DNA from 4 places in the Streptomyces antibioticus genome. Region 2 is predicted to be linked to each of the others. Evidence: riboswitches for the same ligand, from Rfam matches in the RefSeq annotation. Region 2 holds a riboswitch; each other region holds the start of a gene.
The links. A riboswitch is a leader RNA that binds a small molecule or an ion and turns the genes downstream of it on or off. The one in region 2 is predicted to bind cyclic di-AMP.

Region 1 (3,980 bases), 3.6 Mb from region 2:
GCCGTAGCGGTCGGCGACGGCGCGAACGTGCCCGTTGTAGGTGGCGATCTTGCCGCGCAGATGCTTCAGGACGGGGACGCCACGGGTGTCGAAGCCGGTGGTCACCAGGACCGTGCCGGACACGGCGGTGAGTGCCGCGACCGCCCGCTCGAAGCGCTCGGCGACCTCGTCGGGGTCGGTGCCGGGCCGCAGGATGTCGTTGCCGCCGGCACAGAAGGACACGAGGTCGGGCGCGAGGTCGACGGCCTGCGGAAGCTGGTCCTCCATGATCTGGTCGAGCAGCTTGCCGCGCACGGCCAGGTTCGCGTACCGGAAGTCGCCCTCGGGTCGGCGGTCCGCGAGGAGTACCGCGAACCGGTCGGCCCAGCCGACGAACGCCCCGTCGGGGCCAGGGTCGCCGACGCCCTCGGTGAAGCTGTCCCCCACCGCCACGTACGACCCGATCACTGATCTGTTGTCATTCTTCGAATCGTCTGCCACGGCAGATCATGATTCACCTTCTAATGTGACTTACGCGACCGTAGGCAGGGGTTGACGGACGGTGAGATAAGCCACTCCTAAAGAGTTGGCCAACCAGGGAATAACGTCCCGCGGCACGTCGAAGGCCGGACCCCGGGGGGCGGGGTCCGGCCTTCGACGGCGCGTCAGGGCCTGTCAGGGCGCCTCAGGAAGCGCTGGTGCGGGGGTCAGCCGACCGAGACTCCGTGCGAGCGGAGGTAGGCGACCGGGTCCACGTCCGAGCCGTAGTTCGGCGTGGTGCGGATCTCGAAGTGCAGGTGCGGTCCGGTCACGTTGCCGGTGGCACCCGAGAGGCCGACCTGCTGGCCCGCGGTCACGGTCTGGCCGGCCGAGACGGAGAGCGAGGACAGGTGGGCGTACTGGGCGTAGTGGCCGTCGTTCAGCCTGATGACGACCTGGTTGCCGTACGCGCCGCCCCAGCCGGCGGAGACGACGGTGCCCGCCGCGACGGCCTTGAGGGAGGTGCCCGTCGGGACGACGAAGTCGACACCGGTGTGGTAGCCGCTGGACCACATGCTGCCCGACATCCGGTACGGCGTGCCGACCGTGGCGCCGGCCACCGGCAGGCTGAACCCGGAGGAGGCGGTGGTGGAGTTCTCGGCGGCCTGGGTGCTCGGCTGCGAGGACGACGCCTGGGAGTCCGAGGAGCCGGCGGACGACGAGGACTGCGCGGGCTGCGACTTCTGCGCAGGCTTCGAGGGCTGCACGGGCTTGGCGGACTGCGCCGACCCGCGCGCCTCGGAGGACTTGGGCGCGGTGGTGGGGGCGGAGGACGCGGCCTTCTTGCCGATCGACAGCTTCAGGCCCGGGTGGATCAGCGAGGGGTTGTCGCCGACGGCCCGCCGGTTGTCCTGGTACAGCCGCTGCCAGCCGCCGTCGACGCCCTGCTCGTCGGCGATCCGCGAGAGGTAGTCGCCGGAGCGGACGGTGTACGTGCTGTGCTTCGCGCCCGACTTGCCCGACTTGTGCGCCACCGGAGCCGCCTGCACGGTCTGCGTGGCCTTCTCCGCGGCCCGTTCCACGGTCTTCGCCACGGCCTGTTCCGGAACGGACGCCGCGGCGGACTGGGTGGGGGCCGCGTGGGCACCCGTGGCTCCCAGGAGCGGGAGGGCGAGAGCGGCTCCGCCGGTTCCGGCGGCGGCGATGGAGCGGGTGAATCGCTGGGACTTCGGACGGCGGTGCTTACCCTTCGCGGGCATGGCGCATTCCTCTCCGGCGCCTGCGAGGTGAGCTGTCGGGTGCGGACTGGAGATGTCCGGCCGTGCCGAGGCACGGCTTTACCCCAAGCCTGTTCCGGGACCGGAACAGGCGGTTGTGCCTGTGGGTCCCCCGCTCCTGCCGTGCACGGGTGAGTGTGCGGTCCCCGGACGGCGGCAGGATTAGGCGTCCGTCCGGATTGGTCTGGAACGTAGGCGACCGCGACGCACAGGGACAAGCAGAGGTTGTGCCGTTGACGCATTTCTCTTGATCCGCAGGGATACTTCCCGGTGACACTCCGTGTTTCGAATGGCCCCTTTTTCCCTTAACACCCTGGAAAAGCATGCGAATTACGTGAACATGACGGGCGACGCACGGTCACGGTATGACGCTGCTCACGTGACAGTGCTCCAGGATCCTTTATTCCAGAGCGAGTTGGAATGAAGGATTTCAATTCGGACAGAACGCTCAGATGCGACGCAGCCGGATAACCGCCGCATCGAGGTCACCGCTCAGCCCGGTCCGCATTCCGTGGTGCAGCAGCACCGCACCTCGGTGCACTTCGCCCGTTTCGCGGCATTCGTACGTCGCCGCCGGGTCGAGTCCGCGCAGCCGCAGCGCCGGGACGGGCTCGCCGTAGCGCTGGGCCTGGAGCCAGGCGAGGACGACGCTCTCGTCACCGCGCACGTACTGCACGGCACTGAGCCCGCCCGTCGGCGGGCGCAGCCGGTACAGGTCGCCCCGCTGCACGACGGGCCTGATCTCCTTGTAGAGGTCCACCCAGCGGCGGGCCTCGGCCAGCTCCTCCGCGCTCCACTCGGAGAGGTCCCCGCCGATCCCGAGCACCCCGGCCATGGCGCTCACGAACCGGAACCGCAGGGAGCTGACCCGGCCGTTGAGCTGGGTGTTGGGGCTGTCGGTGACCCAGGCGGCCATCACCCGGGCGGGATGGATCTGGCTGAAGCCGTGCTGGATGTCGAGCCGGTCCAGCGGGTCGGTGTTGTCGGAGGTCCACACCTGGTCGGTGCGGCTCATGATCCCGAGGTCGATCCGCCCGCCGCCGCCCGAGCAGGACTCGAAGGCCACCCCGGGGTGGGCGGCCCGCAGCCGGTCGAGCAGGGCGTACAGCGCCCGGACGTGGTCGACCCACAGGCGCTGCGGATAGGGGTCGTCCGGCCAGCCCGCGTCGGTGAAGCAGCGGTTGAAGTCCCACTTCACATAGTCGACGGGCGCGCTGGAGAGCAGCCCGTGGAGCTGGTCCCAGAGGTACTCCTGGACGTCCTCGCGGGCGAGGTTCAGCATGAGCTGATTGCGGAACTCCGTCCGCTTTCGTCCCGGTTGGAACTGCACCCAGTCGGGGTGCGCCCGGTACAGATCGCTGTCCGGGTTGACCATCTCGGGCTCGACCCAGATCCCGAACCGCATGCCGAGGGCGTGCACCCGGTCGGCGAGCGGCTTCAGGCCGTGCGGGAAGCGCTCGGGGTTGGGCCGCCAGTCGCCGAGTCCGGCCCGGTCGCTGGTGCGGGCCCCGAACCAGCCGTCGTCGACGACGAACAGCTCCACGCCGATCTCCGCGGCGCGCCGCGCCAGGGCGGCCTGCTGCTCCTCGGAGATGTCGAAGAAGGTGGCCTCCCAGGAGTTGAACAGCACCGGCCGGTCCCGCTCCGCGTCCGGGACGACATGGGCGCGCTGGTAGGCGTGCCAGGTGCGGCTGGCGCCGCCGAAGCCGCCGTCGCTCCACAGTCCGGCGAAGAGGGGCGTGGTGAAGGACTCCCCCGCGGCGAGCAGCAGCAGGCCGGAGTCGTCGTGGCCGGCGCCGCCGGTGATCTGCACGCGCGCGTCCGGGAGTTGCGCGACGGCGATGCGCCAGGAGCCGGACCAGCCGAGGGCACAGCCGTAGACCTCGCCGCGCTCCTCGGTGGCGTCGGTGTCGAGCGCCACCCAGGGCAGATGCTGGTGGCCGGTGTGGCCGCGGCGGCTGCCGATGACCTTCTCGCCGTAGGTCAGAGGCGCCCGGACCAGCCGGGACTCGGCGGCCCAGCGGCCGTGGAGCTGGGAGAGCCGCCAGCCGTCACGCTCGGGCAGGGTCCAGGTGGCGGAGTCGGCGCGCAGCAGCTCCTGGGGTTCACCGCCGTCGTTGCGCAGGGTCACCCAGCGCTCCACGACATCGCCGCGCATCCGGTAGTGCAGGGTGACCGACAGGCCGCCGTCCCGGAACCGCAGCCGCAGTTCGTCACCCGCGTCGCCCTCGGTGTCGTACCCCT
Region 2 (3,980 bases):
AGGCCCCCGCATGCTCTCCGGGTCCGGTCGTCACCGTCGTCCTCGCCAGGCTCCGGCGCTCCTTGTCGCAGCCGGCGTGACCGGCTCCGCCATCGCGATCCCGCTGCTCGCCGCCACCGGCGCGAGCGCGGCCGAGGGCACGGTGTGGGACCAGGTGGCCCAGTGCGAGACCGGCGGCTCCTGGAGCGCCGACAAGGGCACCGGCGAGTACGGCGGCCTCAGCCTCACCCAGGAGCGGTGGGAGACCTACGGCGGGCTGGACTACGCCGCCAGCCCCGACCTGGCCAGCCGCAACCAGCAGATAGCCGTCGCGCAGAAGCTGCTCGCGGCCGAGGGGGTCGGCGCCTGGGGCACCTGCGGGCTGACGTCCGGGCTCACCAAGGAGTCCGGCGCGCTGAACGTGGACACGGGCATCGCTGACGGTTCATCCGGTTCGTCTGGTTTGTCCGACCTGTCCAAGGGGGAGTCCGGCTCCTCGGCGTCCGGCGGCTCCGCCGGCTCCGGCGCGACCTCGTCGCCCGGCGCCTCCGACTCCACCGAGGGTTCGGCGAGTTCGTCCCCTTCCTCCTCTTCTTCCCCTTCCCCCTCTTCGTCCGCTTCGTCCGCCGACGAGGAGGACGCGGCCGCCTCCGAGGGTGCCGCGAAACCGGGTGGCGCGGCGAAGGGCGGCGGCACGCCCTCCGGCAGCCCCGAAGCGGACGAGTCGGGCGAGTCGGACAAGTGGGTGCAGGACGTGGGTTCTTGGAGCCTCGTCGACACCGGCACCCTCGGCTCCGGCGGCCGTCACCGCGGCGCCACCGCCGAGGAGGGCCCGTCGGACGGCCTGGCGCCCGCCTCCGCCGGCCGGCACGCCGCCGAGGAGGTCTACACGGTCCAGGACGGCGACTCCCTCGCCTCCATCACCGACTCCCTTGGCCTGGAGGGCGGATGGCGCGCCCTGTACGAGGAGAACCTGGAGCGCATCGGTGCCGACCCGAGCGTCATCGTCCCCGGTCAGGCGCTGGACACCGGCGCCGAATAGGGCCGGAACACCCCCAAAGGCACCGGGAGTTCACGTCACACTTCGCGCCGAATGTCCGGTTTGGTGAAAGTGTGGGATGAGTCTCAGAAGCCCTGATCGTCTTTGGAATTCCGCGAATTCCGTGTCTACGGTCGAGCCGCTCGGCAACCCGGGCCCCGGTCGTCGCAACGCCGAATCCTGCCAGTGGCGCCCCGGGAACAGTCGTCGCGTCAAGCGCCGCAGGCAGGAGCGGGGGACCCAAGGTAAGTGCCGGAACCGGCGGTCGACGCCGTGACCGGCTCGGGGTGAAGCCGTGCACCGTGAGGTGCGCGGCCGGGCAACTCAACCGGCCCGAACCCGACAGCTCACCTCGCAGGCGTCGGTGAGGGGATCGTTCCATGCTGTTTTCCGGTAAGGGCAAGCACCGCCGTCCGTCCAAGACCACCCGCGCCGCCATGATCGCCGGCGTCACCGGTGTCGCCGTCGCCGCCCCGCTGATGGCCGCCGGCAACGCCTCCGCCGCCACCGCCTCCGAGTGGGACGCGGTCGCCCAGTGCGAGTCGGGCGGCAACTGGTCCATCAACACCGGCAACGGCTACTACGGCGGCCTCCAGTTCTCCGCCTCCACCTGGGCCGCGTACGGCGGCACCGCCTACGCCTCCCGCGCCGACCTGGCCTCCAAGACGCAGCAGATCACCATCGCCGAGAAGGTCCTCGCGGGCCAGGGCAAGGGTGCCTGGCCGACCTGCGGCGTCGGTCTGTCCAACACGCCGTTCAACGGCGGCGCCTCGGCCGGCTCCGACAGCGGCTCCTCCTCGGCCCAGACCCCGTCCGCCGCCCCGACCGCGGGCAGCACCGGCTCCCGCGCCGGCGAGCAGCAGGCCGCCTCCCGCTCCGCCGAGCGCCCCGCCGTCGGCAAGAGCGAGCAGAGCACCAAGACCGTCACCACCCCGACCGGCAAGAAGGTCAAGAAGGGCGACGGCGAGTACAAGGTCGTCAAGGGCGACACCCTCAGCACCATCGCCACCAAGCACAAGGTCAAGGGCGGCTGGCAGAAGCTGTTCCAGCTCAACAAGGGTGTCGTCCAGGACGCCGACCTGATCTACCCGGGCCAGCAGCTCCACCTCAAGTGAGCCGCGGCCGGGCCGTCGCTCCCCCCAGGTGACACCCGGCCCCCAGCGGGACCACAGCTTCCCCACAAGCGGGCCCCGCACACTGAGTACCTCGTGAGGGTCACCCCCCGTCCTCACGGGCCCCCGCCCCGGTGCGTCTTCCCCCGTACGCACCGGGGCGGGGTTTTTCGTGCGCCGGATTTTCGCCTCCACGCCACCCACCCTTTGTTCCGGGCGGAAACAATGGGTACGGTCTACCTGTCCACCGGACGGTCTGTCTGTCCACGGGACGGTCGGTCGGCTGCCGACGCCCCGAAGGCGGTTAGGCTCTAGTCGCAAGGCCCACACGGCCCCGCACACCCAGCGTCACATCCAAGAAGGAGATGCTCGTGCCGTCCATCGACGTCGTCGTAGCCCGGGAAATCCTGGACTCCCGAGGCAACCCCACGGTCGAGGTCGAGGTCGGCCTCGACGACGGCAGCACGGGTCGTGCCGCCGTCCCGTCCGGCGCCTCCACCGGCGCCTTCGAGGCCATCGAGCTGCGCGACGGTGACCCGAACCGCTACCAGGGCAAGGGTGTCGAGAAGGCCGTCCTCGCCGTCATCGAGCAGATCGGCCCCGAGCTGGTCGGCTACGACGCCACCGAGCAGCGCCTGATCGACCAGGCCATGTTCGACCTGGACGCCACCGACAACAAGGGCTCCCTCGGCGCCAACGCGATCCTCGGCGTCTCCCTCGCCGTCGCCCACGCCGCCTCCGAGGCCAGCGACCTCCCGCTCTTCCGCTACCTGGGCGGCCCGAACGCGCACCTGCTGCCCGTTCCGATGATGAACATCCTGAACGGCGGCTCGCACGCCGACTCCAACGTGGACATCCAGGAGTTCATGATCGCCCCGATCGGCGCGGAGTCCTTCTCCGAGGCGCTGCGCTGGGGCACCGAGGTCTACCACACCCTCAAGAAGGTGCTGAAGGCCAAGGGCCTGTCCACCGGCCTCGGCGACGAGGGCGGCTTCGCCCCGAACCTCGGCTCCAACCGCGAGGCCCTCGACCTCATCCTCGAGGCCATCAAGGAAGCCGGCTACGCGCCCGGCGAGCAGATCGCGCTCGCGCTCGACGTCGCCGCGTCCGAGTTCTACAAGGACGGCACGTACCAGTTCGAGGGCAAGTCCCGCTCGGCCGCCGAGATGACCGAGTACTACGAGGAGCTGGTGGCGGCCTACCCGCTGGTCTCCATCGAGGACCCGCTGTTCGAGGACGACTGGGCCGGCTGGAAGGTCCTCACCGACCGCCTCGGCGACAAGGTGCAGATCGTCGGCGACGACCTGTTCGTCACCAACCCCGAGCGCCTCGCCCGCGGCATCGAGGAGGGCACCGCCAACGCCCTGCTCGTCAAGGTCAACCAGATCGGCTCGCTCACCGAGACGCTGGACGCTGTCGAGCTGGCCCAGCGCAACGGCTTCAAGTGCATGATGTCCCACCGCTCCGGCGAGACCGAGGACGTCACGATCGCCGACCTCGCCGTCGCCACCAACTGCGGCCAGATCAAGACCGGCGCCCCGGCCCGCTCCGAGCGCGTCGCCAAGTACAACCAGCTCCTGCGCATCGAGGAGATCCTCGACGACGCGGCGGTCTACGCCGGGCGCAGCGCCTTCCCGCGGTTCAAGGGCTGACCTGACCCCACCTGGGTAAGGCTCAGCCAGTCGTACGTACGTCCCCGTACCCGGTCCCGTACCGTGTGCGGGGACGTACGCACGTGGAAGGGGAGGCGGAGAGCCGATGGCCGTCAAGGACCGGGACCGTTTCTCCACCACGACCAGGATCCGGCTGCTCGGCGAGCAGACCGCGGCCCGGGTCTACCGCTCCCAGAC
Region 3 (3,980 bases), 1.4 Mb from region 2:
CACCGTGAGCGTCTCCGGTCAACTGTGGCAGGGGAGTTGGCAGAAGCGGACCGGACTTCGCCCTCGTCCGGTTCGCGTCGAGTCCGAGGGGTGCGGGATACGTATTCTCTGATCATGGCCGCACCCCTCGCATATGCCGCGCGCACCGCGTACTCCCTCATCGCCACCGACCTGGACGGAACGCTGCTCCGCGGCGACGACACCTTCTCCGACCGGTCGCTCGACGCGCTCGCGCGGGTGGCGGCCGCCGGCGCACGCCATCTGGTCGTGACGGGCCGACCGGCGCCCCGCGTAAGGCCGTTGCTCGACCGCCTGCACAGCAGGGGGCTCGCGGTGTGCGGCCAGGGCGCGCAGTTGTACGACGCCGGCGCGAACCGACTGCTCTGGTCGGTCACCCTGGACCGGGAGTTGGCCGAGACCGCGCTCGGCAAGATCGAGGCCGAGGTCGGGCAGGTGTACGCGGCCGTCGACCAGGACGGCGTCGACGGGCTCACCCTCATCGAGCCCGGCTACGAGATGCCGCACCCGACCCTTCCGGCGCTGCGCGTCGCCTCCCGGGACGACCTGTGGTGCGAGCCGATCAGCAAGGTGCTGCTGCGCCATCCGGCCCTGTCCGACGACGAGTTGGCGGCGACGGCCCGCTCGGTGGTGGGCTCGCTCGCCACGGTCACCATGTCCGGGCCCGGCACGGTGGAGCTCCAGCCGTGCGGGATCACCAAGGCGACCGGCCTGGCGCTGGCCGCCGAGCACCTCGGCGTCGGCCCGGCGGAGACCGTCGCCTTCGGGGACATGCCCAACGACATCCCGATGTTCGTGTGGGCCGGGCACGGGGTGGCGATGGCCAACGCGCACCCGGAGCTGAAGGCGCTGGCCGACGAGGTGACGACGTCGAACGAGGACGACGGCGTGGCCGTCGTCCTCGAACGTCTCTATCCCTGACCGACTCCCGATCCGGGGGTCGGCTCGGCTCAGTACGCGCCGAACACGTTGTCGATCGAGCCGTAGCGCGCGGCCGCGTAGTTGCAGGCGGCGGTGATGTTGGCGACCGGGTCGAACGGGTCGAACGAGGTCCCGGCCACGTGGTACGCGGTGAAGGTCGGGTCGATCACCTGGAGCAGGCCCTTGGACGGGGTGCCCTTGGCCGCGTTGGAGTCCCACAGGTTGATGGCGGCCGGGTTGCCCGACGACTCGCGGATGATGTTGCGGTGGATGCCGTTGTAGCTGCCCGGGATGCGCTTCTCGGCCATGATCGCGAGCGATTCGCGGATCCAGCCGTCCAGGTTGTTGGGGTACCCGGCGACGGTGGTGCTCGTGTTGCCGGCCGAGGTGGCGGCGGACGCGGTGGTCGCGCCGACGAGCGGCAGGGCGAGCACACCGGCGCCGGCGGCGGCCACGGCGAGGGTGCGGGCGATACGGGTGCGGCGGGTACGGCGGTGCTGAGCGGCAGCGGGCATGACGAGGTTCCTCTCCGGCGCCTGCGAGGTGAGCTGTCGGGTTCGGGCGGGAGCTGCCCGGCCGCGTCCGGACGGACGCGACTTCACCCCGAGCCGTACCGTTGTGTCCGTTTTCGTGGACATTTCGGTAGGGCGACTTACCTGGTTCCCCCGCTCCTGCCATGAGTTCTCGGTGGGTGCCGGGCGGCGGCAGGATTCGGCGTTCCGCTCGACAGGCCGGGAACGTATGCGAGAGCACATGTCCGGAACAAGAGGCCAATTCACAGTTCGGGCCTATTGACCTTGATCAGGGCTCTATGGGGTGCTTGATCCTTTGTGATCGCAAAGCCTCAACTCGCCTGAGTGGCACGAGGAGTCGGGGGGTACCCGCAGGGTGTCGCCCCGCGGGGCCGGACCAGGGGGAGTGAGCCAACTCACCGGCATCCACAAGAGGGGTGAAACGGGCAATAAGCCCATGCTCTGCGTAAAGGGTCGCGGCCCTGTCGGGCTTCCGCATTCCCCCGTATTGCCCACCTTGGATTTGCGGTGAATGTCTCTTCATATCGCCTGATCAGAAACATATCGGTCGGGATCCGACACCGCCCGCCCTGACCAGGGCGCCTCCCGGGCGAGTGCATTCGGGCCCGGGCGGACGTGGGGGCTATCGGTGATCGAAACGTGACCGGATACGCTGACTTGAGTGAGCGCAGAGACCTATCGACAAACCGCGTAATCGCCCGTAGACACCAGCAGACAGGAGACCCCTCGTGACCGTCGTCGAGCCGTTCGGGCTGAGCGTGCGGGACCAGGCTCTGGAAGCCGATGTCCAGGCCGGACTGGCGGCTGTCGAGGAAGGCTTGCTCGAGGCCACCAAGAGTGAGGTTCCGTTCATCACGGAAGCCGCACAGCACCTCCTGCGGGCCGGCGGGAAGCGGTTCCGCCCGCTGCTCGTGATGCTCGCGGCGCGCTTCGGCGACCCGTACGCGCCGGGGGTCGTGCCGTCCGCCGTGGTGGTCGAGCTGACCCATCTGGCGACCCTGTACCACGACGACGTCATGGACGAGGCGGCCGTGCGGCGCGGGGTGCCCAGCGCCAACGCCCGCTGGGGCAACTCCCTCGCCGTCCTCACCGGCGACTTCCTCTTCGCGCGGGCCTCGCACATCCTGGCCGACCTCGGCCCCGAGGCCGTACGGGTCCAGGCCGAGGCGTTCGAGCGGCTGGTCACGGGCCAGATCCTGGAGACCGCGGGACCGGTCGACGGACGGGACCCGGTCGAGCACTACCTCGACGTGCTCGGCGGCAAGACCGGCTCACTGGTCGCGGTCTCCTGCCGCTTCGGCGCGATGATGTCCGGCGCCGACGACACGGTCGTCGACGTGCTCACCCAGTACGGCGAGCGGCTCGGCGTCGCCTTCCAGTTGGCGGACGACGTCCTGGACATCGCCTCCGCCTCCCACGAGTCCGGCAAGACGCCCGGCACCGACCTGCGCGAGGGCGTGCCCACGCTTCCGGTGCTGCGGCTGCGGGAGCGCGCCGCCCGGCAGGGGCTCCCCGAGGACGTCGCGCTGTGCGAGCTGCTCGACTCCGACCTCAGCGACGACGCCCGGCTCGCCGAGGCGGTCGCCGCGCTGCGCGACCACCCGGCGCTGGAGCAGGCCCGCCGGGACACCGTGCGCTACGCCAAGGAGGCGCGCGCCGCACTGGCCCCGCTCCCCGAGTGCGACGCGAAGTCCGCGCTGACGGAGCTGTGCGACGCGGTGGTGCACCGGGCGGGCTGAACCGCCACCGGGGGCTGAACCGCCGTTCCCCTCTCCCGCGGTCCCCCTCCGCTTCCGTCCCTGGTGCGTCGTCGCGCGACCCCTACGGGTCCGGGCGGGCCACCGCCCTCGGTTGTCATACCGGAGGCGTACACGGAGTTGAGTCCTCGGGGTGACGCTTCGTCGGCGCCGATTTGGTCAGATGGACATCACGGAAAACACCACTCCTCACCGATTCGGGTGAGAATGGCGGCTCGGGGTGGGGACGTTCGCACGTGAGAGACCGGCCGCCGCCGACGACGGAGGTAAGGCACACATGGCACCGAACGCAACCGACGACAACACGACCGCCGGGGAGGCAGACGACCTGCGCGTCGGGCGGCGCAAGGCCGTGCGGTACGTCGTCCCGGTCACCGTGGTGGGCGTGGCGGCGGCGACGATCGGGCTGGTCCCGGCGCTCGCCGACTCCGGCGACCCCGACCTGCCGAAGATCACCGCACAGCAGCTCATCGACAAGATCGCCGCGTCGGACGTCGAGCAGTTGTCCGGCACCGTGAAGATCACCACCGACCTGGGCCTGCCCGACCTCGGCGGGCTGGAGAGCGGACTGCTCTCCGGTGCCACCGGCGGCGGCGACGGATCGTCCGCCGACCCGTCCGCCAAGCTCACCGAACTCGCCTCGGGCACCCACACCCTGCGCGTCGCCACCGACGGCCCGGACCGCCAGAAGCTCTCCCTCCTGGAGGACGCGTCCGAGTACAGCGTCATCCACGACGGCAAGGACGTGTGG
Region 4 (3,980 bases), 550 kb from region 2:
GCCAGACCGCACAGGCCGCCACGTGCCCCAGGGCTCAGACGAACCGCTCAAGCACCCCGTCCCCCCGGGGGCTCGGGGCGGTACGCCGTCGCGCATGACGGCGCAGGCGGCGCGCCCCCGACCCGATAGGCGGCTCGCCCCGACCCGAACAGCCCGGCGCCGCCCACGACCGTCCGCCCGCGCCAGCACCACCTCCGACCGTCCCGCGCCGGCGGCGCCCGGCACGACACCCTCGCCGCCCCCGCCGCTCAGCCCGACGGCGCCCAGCACGCCGCCGCCGCTCAGTCCGACGCCGCCGTGAGCCGTCCCACTTCCCCCTCCGTCAGCTTCAGATCCGCCACCGCCAGCAGGGCGGGGAGTTGTTCCGGGGTGCGGGCCGAGGCGATGGGGGCGGTGACCGTCGGGCGGGCGGCGAGCCAGGACAGGGCGACCGTGGCGACCTCGGCGCCGCGCTCGCGGGCGATCTCGTCCAGCACGAGAAGGACCCGGCGGCCCCGCTCCGTCTCCAGGTGCCCGGCGGCCCTCCCCGCCCGCGCGCTGTCCACCGTCGCACCGCCCGGCCGGTACTTGCCGGTGAGGAAGCCGGAGGCGAGCCCGGAGTAGGGGAGGGCGGCGAGCCCCGAGCGCTCGGCGAGGTCCTGGAGGGCGCCCTCGTAGGTGTCGCGGGAGACCAGGTTGTAGTGGGGCTGGAGCGCCACGTACCGGGCGAGGCCCTCGCGGTCGGCGAACTCCAGGGACGCCCGGAGGCGTTCGGGCGAGATGTTGGAGGCGGCCGTGTACCGCACCTTGCCCGCCCGCACCAGGTCGTCGAGCGCGCCGACGATCTCCTCGACCGGCACCTCGGGCTTGTCGAAGTGGGTGTAGTACAGGTCGATGTGGTCGGTGCCGAGGCGGCGCAGGGAGGCGTCGGCGGCGGCCTTGATGTTGGCGGCGGTCAGGCCGGGGAAGTCCGGGTGCTGGCTGACCTTGGTGGCGATCACCAGGTCGTCGCGGTTGCCGCGGGCGGCGATCCAGCGGCCGATCAGGGTCTCGGACTCGCCGCCGCTGTTGCCCTCGATCCACGCCGAGTAGGAGTCGGCGGTGTCGAGGAAGTTGCCGCCGGCGGCGGTGTAGGCGTCGAGGACGGCGAAGGAGGCGGTCTCGTCGGCGGTCCAGCCGAAGACGTTGCCGCCGAGGGCGAGCGGGAAGACCTGGAGGTCGGAGGTGCCGAGCTTGCGAAGAGCAGTCATGCCTCTTCCCAACGGTCACCGGTGCCGGGACGATTCCGCCCGCCGTGCGAACAGCGTGTGAAGCGGCGGGCGGATCAGTCCGAGCCGGGAAACCTCAGGGGTTGAGGCCCTTGCTCCGCAGCCAGGCCCCCGGGTCGATGCCCGACGCACTGCCGCCCGGGTGGACCTCCAGGTGGAGGTGGGCGCCGGTGACGTTGCCGGTGGCGCCGACGCGGCCGATGACATCGCCGGTCGCGACCTTCTGGCCGACGCTGACGCTGATCGACGACTGGTGGGCGTACCAGATCTCGGTGCCGTCGTCGAGGGTGAGCACGGTCTTGTAGCCGTACGAGCCGTCCCAGCCCGCCGACGTGATCGTGCCGCTGTGCACGGCCTTGATCAGCGTGCCCGTGGGGGCGGCGAAGTCCAGGCCGGTGTGGTAGCCGGAGGACCAGTAGGCGCCGGCCTCACCGAAGGTCGAGGTGATCGTGTACGAGGAGGTCGGCAGCGCGTACTGCGTGGCCAGCTCGGCGAGGCGCGCGGCCTCGGCCTTCTCCTTGGCCTCCGCCTCGGCCTTCTCCTTGGCGGCGGTGGCCTTGGTCTCCGCCTCCTTCTCGGCCTTGGCGACGGCGTCGGCCTCGGCCTTGGCCGCGGCTTCCGCGGCGGCGAGCTGGGCCTGCGTCTCGACCTGCGTCTGCTGCGACTCGACCTGGGCCATGATCCGGCTGCGCAGGGCCTCGCCGGCGTCGGCGGCGCTCTGCGGGGCGGTGTCGTCGGCCTGCGGGGTGGTCACGCTGCCGAAGCTGCTGAGCGTGGGGGCGGTGTCCTCGGCGGGCTCGTCGTCGGATATCAGCGAGCCGACGTTCGGCAGGTCCGGCATGGAGATGGAGACCGGGGCCTTGCCTGTGTTGGCGCTGGCCATCCCGCCGGCGCTGACGGCGGCGATGACGCCGACGCCGAGCACGGTGGAGCTACGGGCGAACCCTCCTCCGCCGCCGCGCTGCTTGGCGACCCGGTGCTTGCCCCGGACCGGGCGGACGGACTCCGCGGTGGGGTTCCACTCCTCCCAGGGGCCCTCGTCGTCGGTGCGCGCGCCGCCGTAGACGAAGGTGTCGGCGGACCGCTGACTCGGCACGAACGGGGCTTCGGGGGCAGGCCGGTTGGACACCACGCGGGCGCACTCCTTTCCTTCCGCCGCCTACCGGGTTAGCTGACGGGTTCGGAGCGGGAAGGTCTCCTACGCGCGTATACCGTTCGTGACTCTGCGAGTTCACGGGCGGCTGCCGTGCGATTCACCCCAAGGTGGTGGTTCCCCGGTTCCCTTGCGGGATTCGGCGCGTGCGCACGGAGCCGTCGCTTGTGACGGCTGGGACGACCGCGCTGCGTTATCGAACGTTAATAGACCCGGGGGCGCTATTCCAAGCTGTTCCCCTTGATCAACAACATTTCTGGCCTGGACTTTCAGGCCATGAACGATGAAAAACGGGCGAGTTGACCGGCGCCGCCCCTACCCCGGGAACCGTTCAGTAGTCATCCCCGTTTTGATGGTGACTCACTTGTTATGCGCAGAGCGCACGGCCGGTCACCGGTGGTAGCCGCACATGGACGCGGAACGCACCGAGGGCCGGAACCCTCTCGGATTCCGGCCCTCGGCCTTCAGTAGCGGGGACAGGATTTGAACCTGCGACCTCTGGGTTATGAGCCCAGCGAGCTACCGAGCTGCTCCACCCCGCGTCGATGAACACCACTCTACGCCATCCCGGGGGTGGAAAGCACATCGGTTATCCGGGCAGGTGCCGGTTGGGCTTCTGGGCCCGTTCCGCGTACTCCGGGAGGACGACGACGTCGACGCCGTGGGCCGCCAGCAGGCCGCTGCCGTCCGCGTTCTTCACGAAGGTGTCCGGCTCCCGCCAGGCCGTGACGACCCGGCGCACCCCCGCGTCCAGGACGAGCCGGGCGCACGGCGTGGGCCGGGAGGCGCGGACGGCGCAGGGTTCGAGGCTGCTGTAGACGGTGGCGCCGGCCAGCCGCGGGTCGGCGGGGTCGAGCTTGGCGAGGGCCGCCTCCTCGGCGTGCGCCTGGAGGTCGTCGCCCTCGCGGGAGTGGCCGCGGGCCAGCTCGGTCCCGTCGGCGGCCACGACCACCGCGCCCACGCTGAACGCCGTGTCCGACGGCGGGCACTGCGTGGCCAGCTCGCAGGCGAGGGCGAGCCAGTGCCGGTCGGCCGCGGCGGGGAGGTCACCGGTGCCGGGGGCGGTGGGCTCGTAGCGCATGAGGACGACGTCCTCGATCCGCCGCGTCTCGGTCAGCCGGAGGCGTCCGCCCTGGTAGGCGCCGGGGCCGAAGAGCCGGGGCGCGTCCGGGTCGCCCACGAAGAGGGGGGCGAGGACGAGCTGGAGTTCGTCGGCGAGGCCCTGCTGGAGGAGCTGGCTGTGGACGGTGCCACCGCCCTCGACCATCAGCCGGCGCACCCCGCGCTCGTCGTGCAGATGGGTGAGGAGGCGCCGCCAGTCCAGCTCGGCGCCGAGGGGGACGACGTCCGCCGCGATGCCGAGCGCGCGGGCCCGTGCCGCGCCCTTCTCCGTCGTATAGACGACTTTCTCGCCGCCGCTGTGCCAGAAGCGGGCCTCCGGGTCCAGCTCGCCGGAGCCGCTGACGGTGACCTTGAGGGGGTACTCCGGCCGGCCCTCCGCGAGCCGGGCGGCGCGGCGGTCGGGGGAGTTCACCAGCAGCCGGGGGTTGTCGGCGCGGATGGTGCCGGCGCCGATCAGG

Region 1: it holds a riboswitch for cyclic di-AMP, as region 2 does, so the genes downstream of both, AFM16_RS32820 (M23 family metallopeptidase) here and AFM16_RS16215 (LysM peptidoglycan-binding domain-containing protein) in region 2, are expected to answer to the same signal.
Region 3: it holds a riboswitch for cyclic di-AMP, as region 2 does, so the genes downstream of both, AFM16_RS22950 (transglycosylase SLT domain-containing protein) here and AFM16_RS16215 (LysM peptidoglycan-binding domain-containing protein) in region 2, are expected to answer to the same signal.
Region 4: it holds a riboswitch for cyclic di-AMP, as region 2 does, so the genes downstream of both, AFM16_RS18865 (M23 family metallopeptidase) here and AFM16_RS16215 (LysM peptidoglycan-binding domain-containing protein) in region 2, are expected to answer to the same signal.

Annotation. Positions count from the first base shown of each region.
Region 1 is NZ_CM007717.1:7,225,091-7,229,070, reverse strand. It holds gene AFM16_RS32825 (SGNH/GDSL hydrolase family protein) at 1-447, opposite strand, end outside; gene AFM16_RS32820 (M23 family metallopeptidase) at 687-1,718, opposite strand; cyclic di-AMP (ydaO/yuaA leader) riboswitch at 1,723-1,880, opposite strand; gene AFM16_RS32815 (alpha-galactosidase) at 2,185-3,980, opposite strand, start outside.
Region 2 is NZ_CM007717.1:3,652,466-3,656,445, reverse strand. It holds gene AFM16_RS16220 (LysM peptidoglycan-binding domain-containing protein) at 11-1,021, shown strand; cyclic di-AMP (ydaO/yuaA leader) riboswitch at 1,226-1,394, shown strand; gene AFM16_RS16215 (LysM peptidoglycan-binding domain-containing protein) at 1,399-2,133, shown strand; gene eno (phosphopyruvate hydratase) at 2,496-3,782, shown strand; gene AFM16_RS16205 (FtsB family cell division protein) at 3,889-3,980, shown strand, end outside.
Region 3 is NZ_CM007717.1:5,055,193-5,059,172, forward strand. It holds gene AFM16_RS22945 (HAD family hydrolase) at 115-939, shown strand; gene AFM16_RS22950 (transglycosylase SLT domain-containing protein) at 969-1,454, opposite strand; cyclic di-AMP (ydaO/yuaA leader) riboswitch at 1,458-1,666, opposite strand; gene AFM16_RS22955 (polyprenyl synthetase family protein) at 2,201-3,211, shown strand; gene AFM16_RS22960 (LolA family protein) at 3,507-3,980, shown strand, end outside.
Region 4 is NZ_CM007717.1:4,203,093-4,207,072, forward strand. It holds gene AFM16_RS18860 (aldo/keto reductase) at 282-1,229, opposite strand; gene AFM16_RS18865 (M23 family metallopeptidase) at 1,324-2,379, opposite strand; cyclic di-AMP (ydaO/yuaA leader) riboswitch at 2,389-2,555, opposite strand; tRNA gene AFM16_RS18870 (tRNA-Met) at 2,869-2,942, opposite strand; gene AFM16_RS18875 (dihydrofolate reductase family protein) at 2,990-3,980, opposite strand, start outside.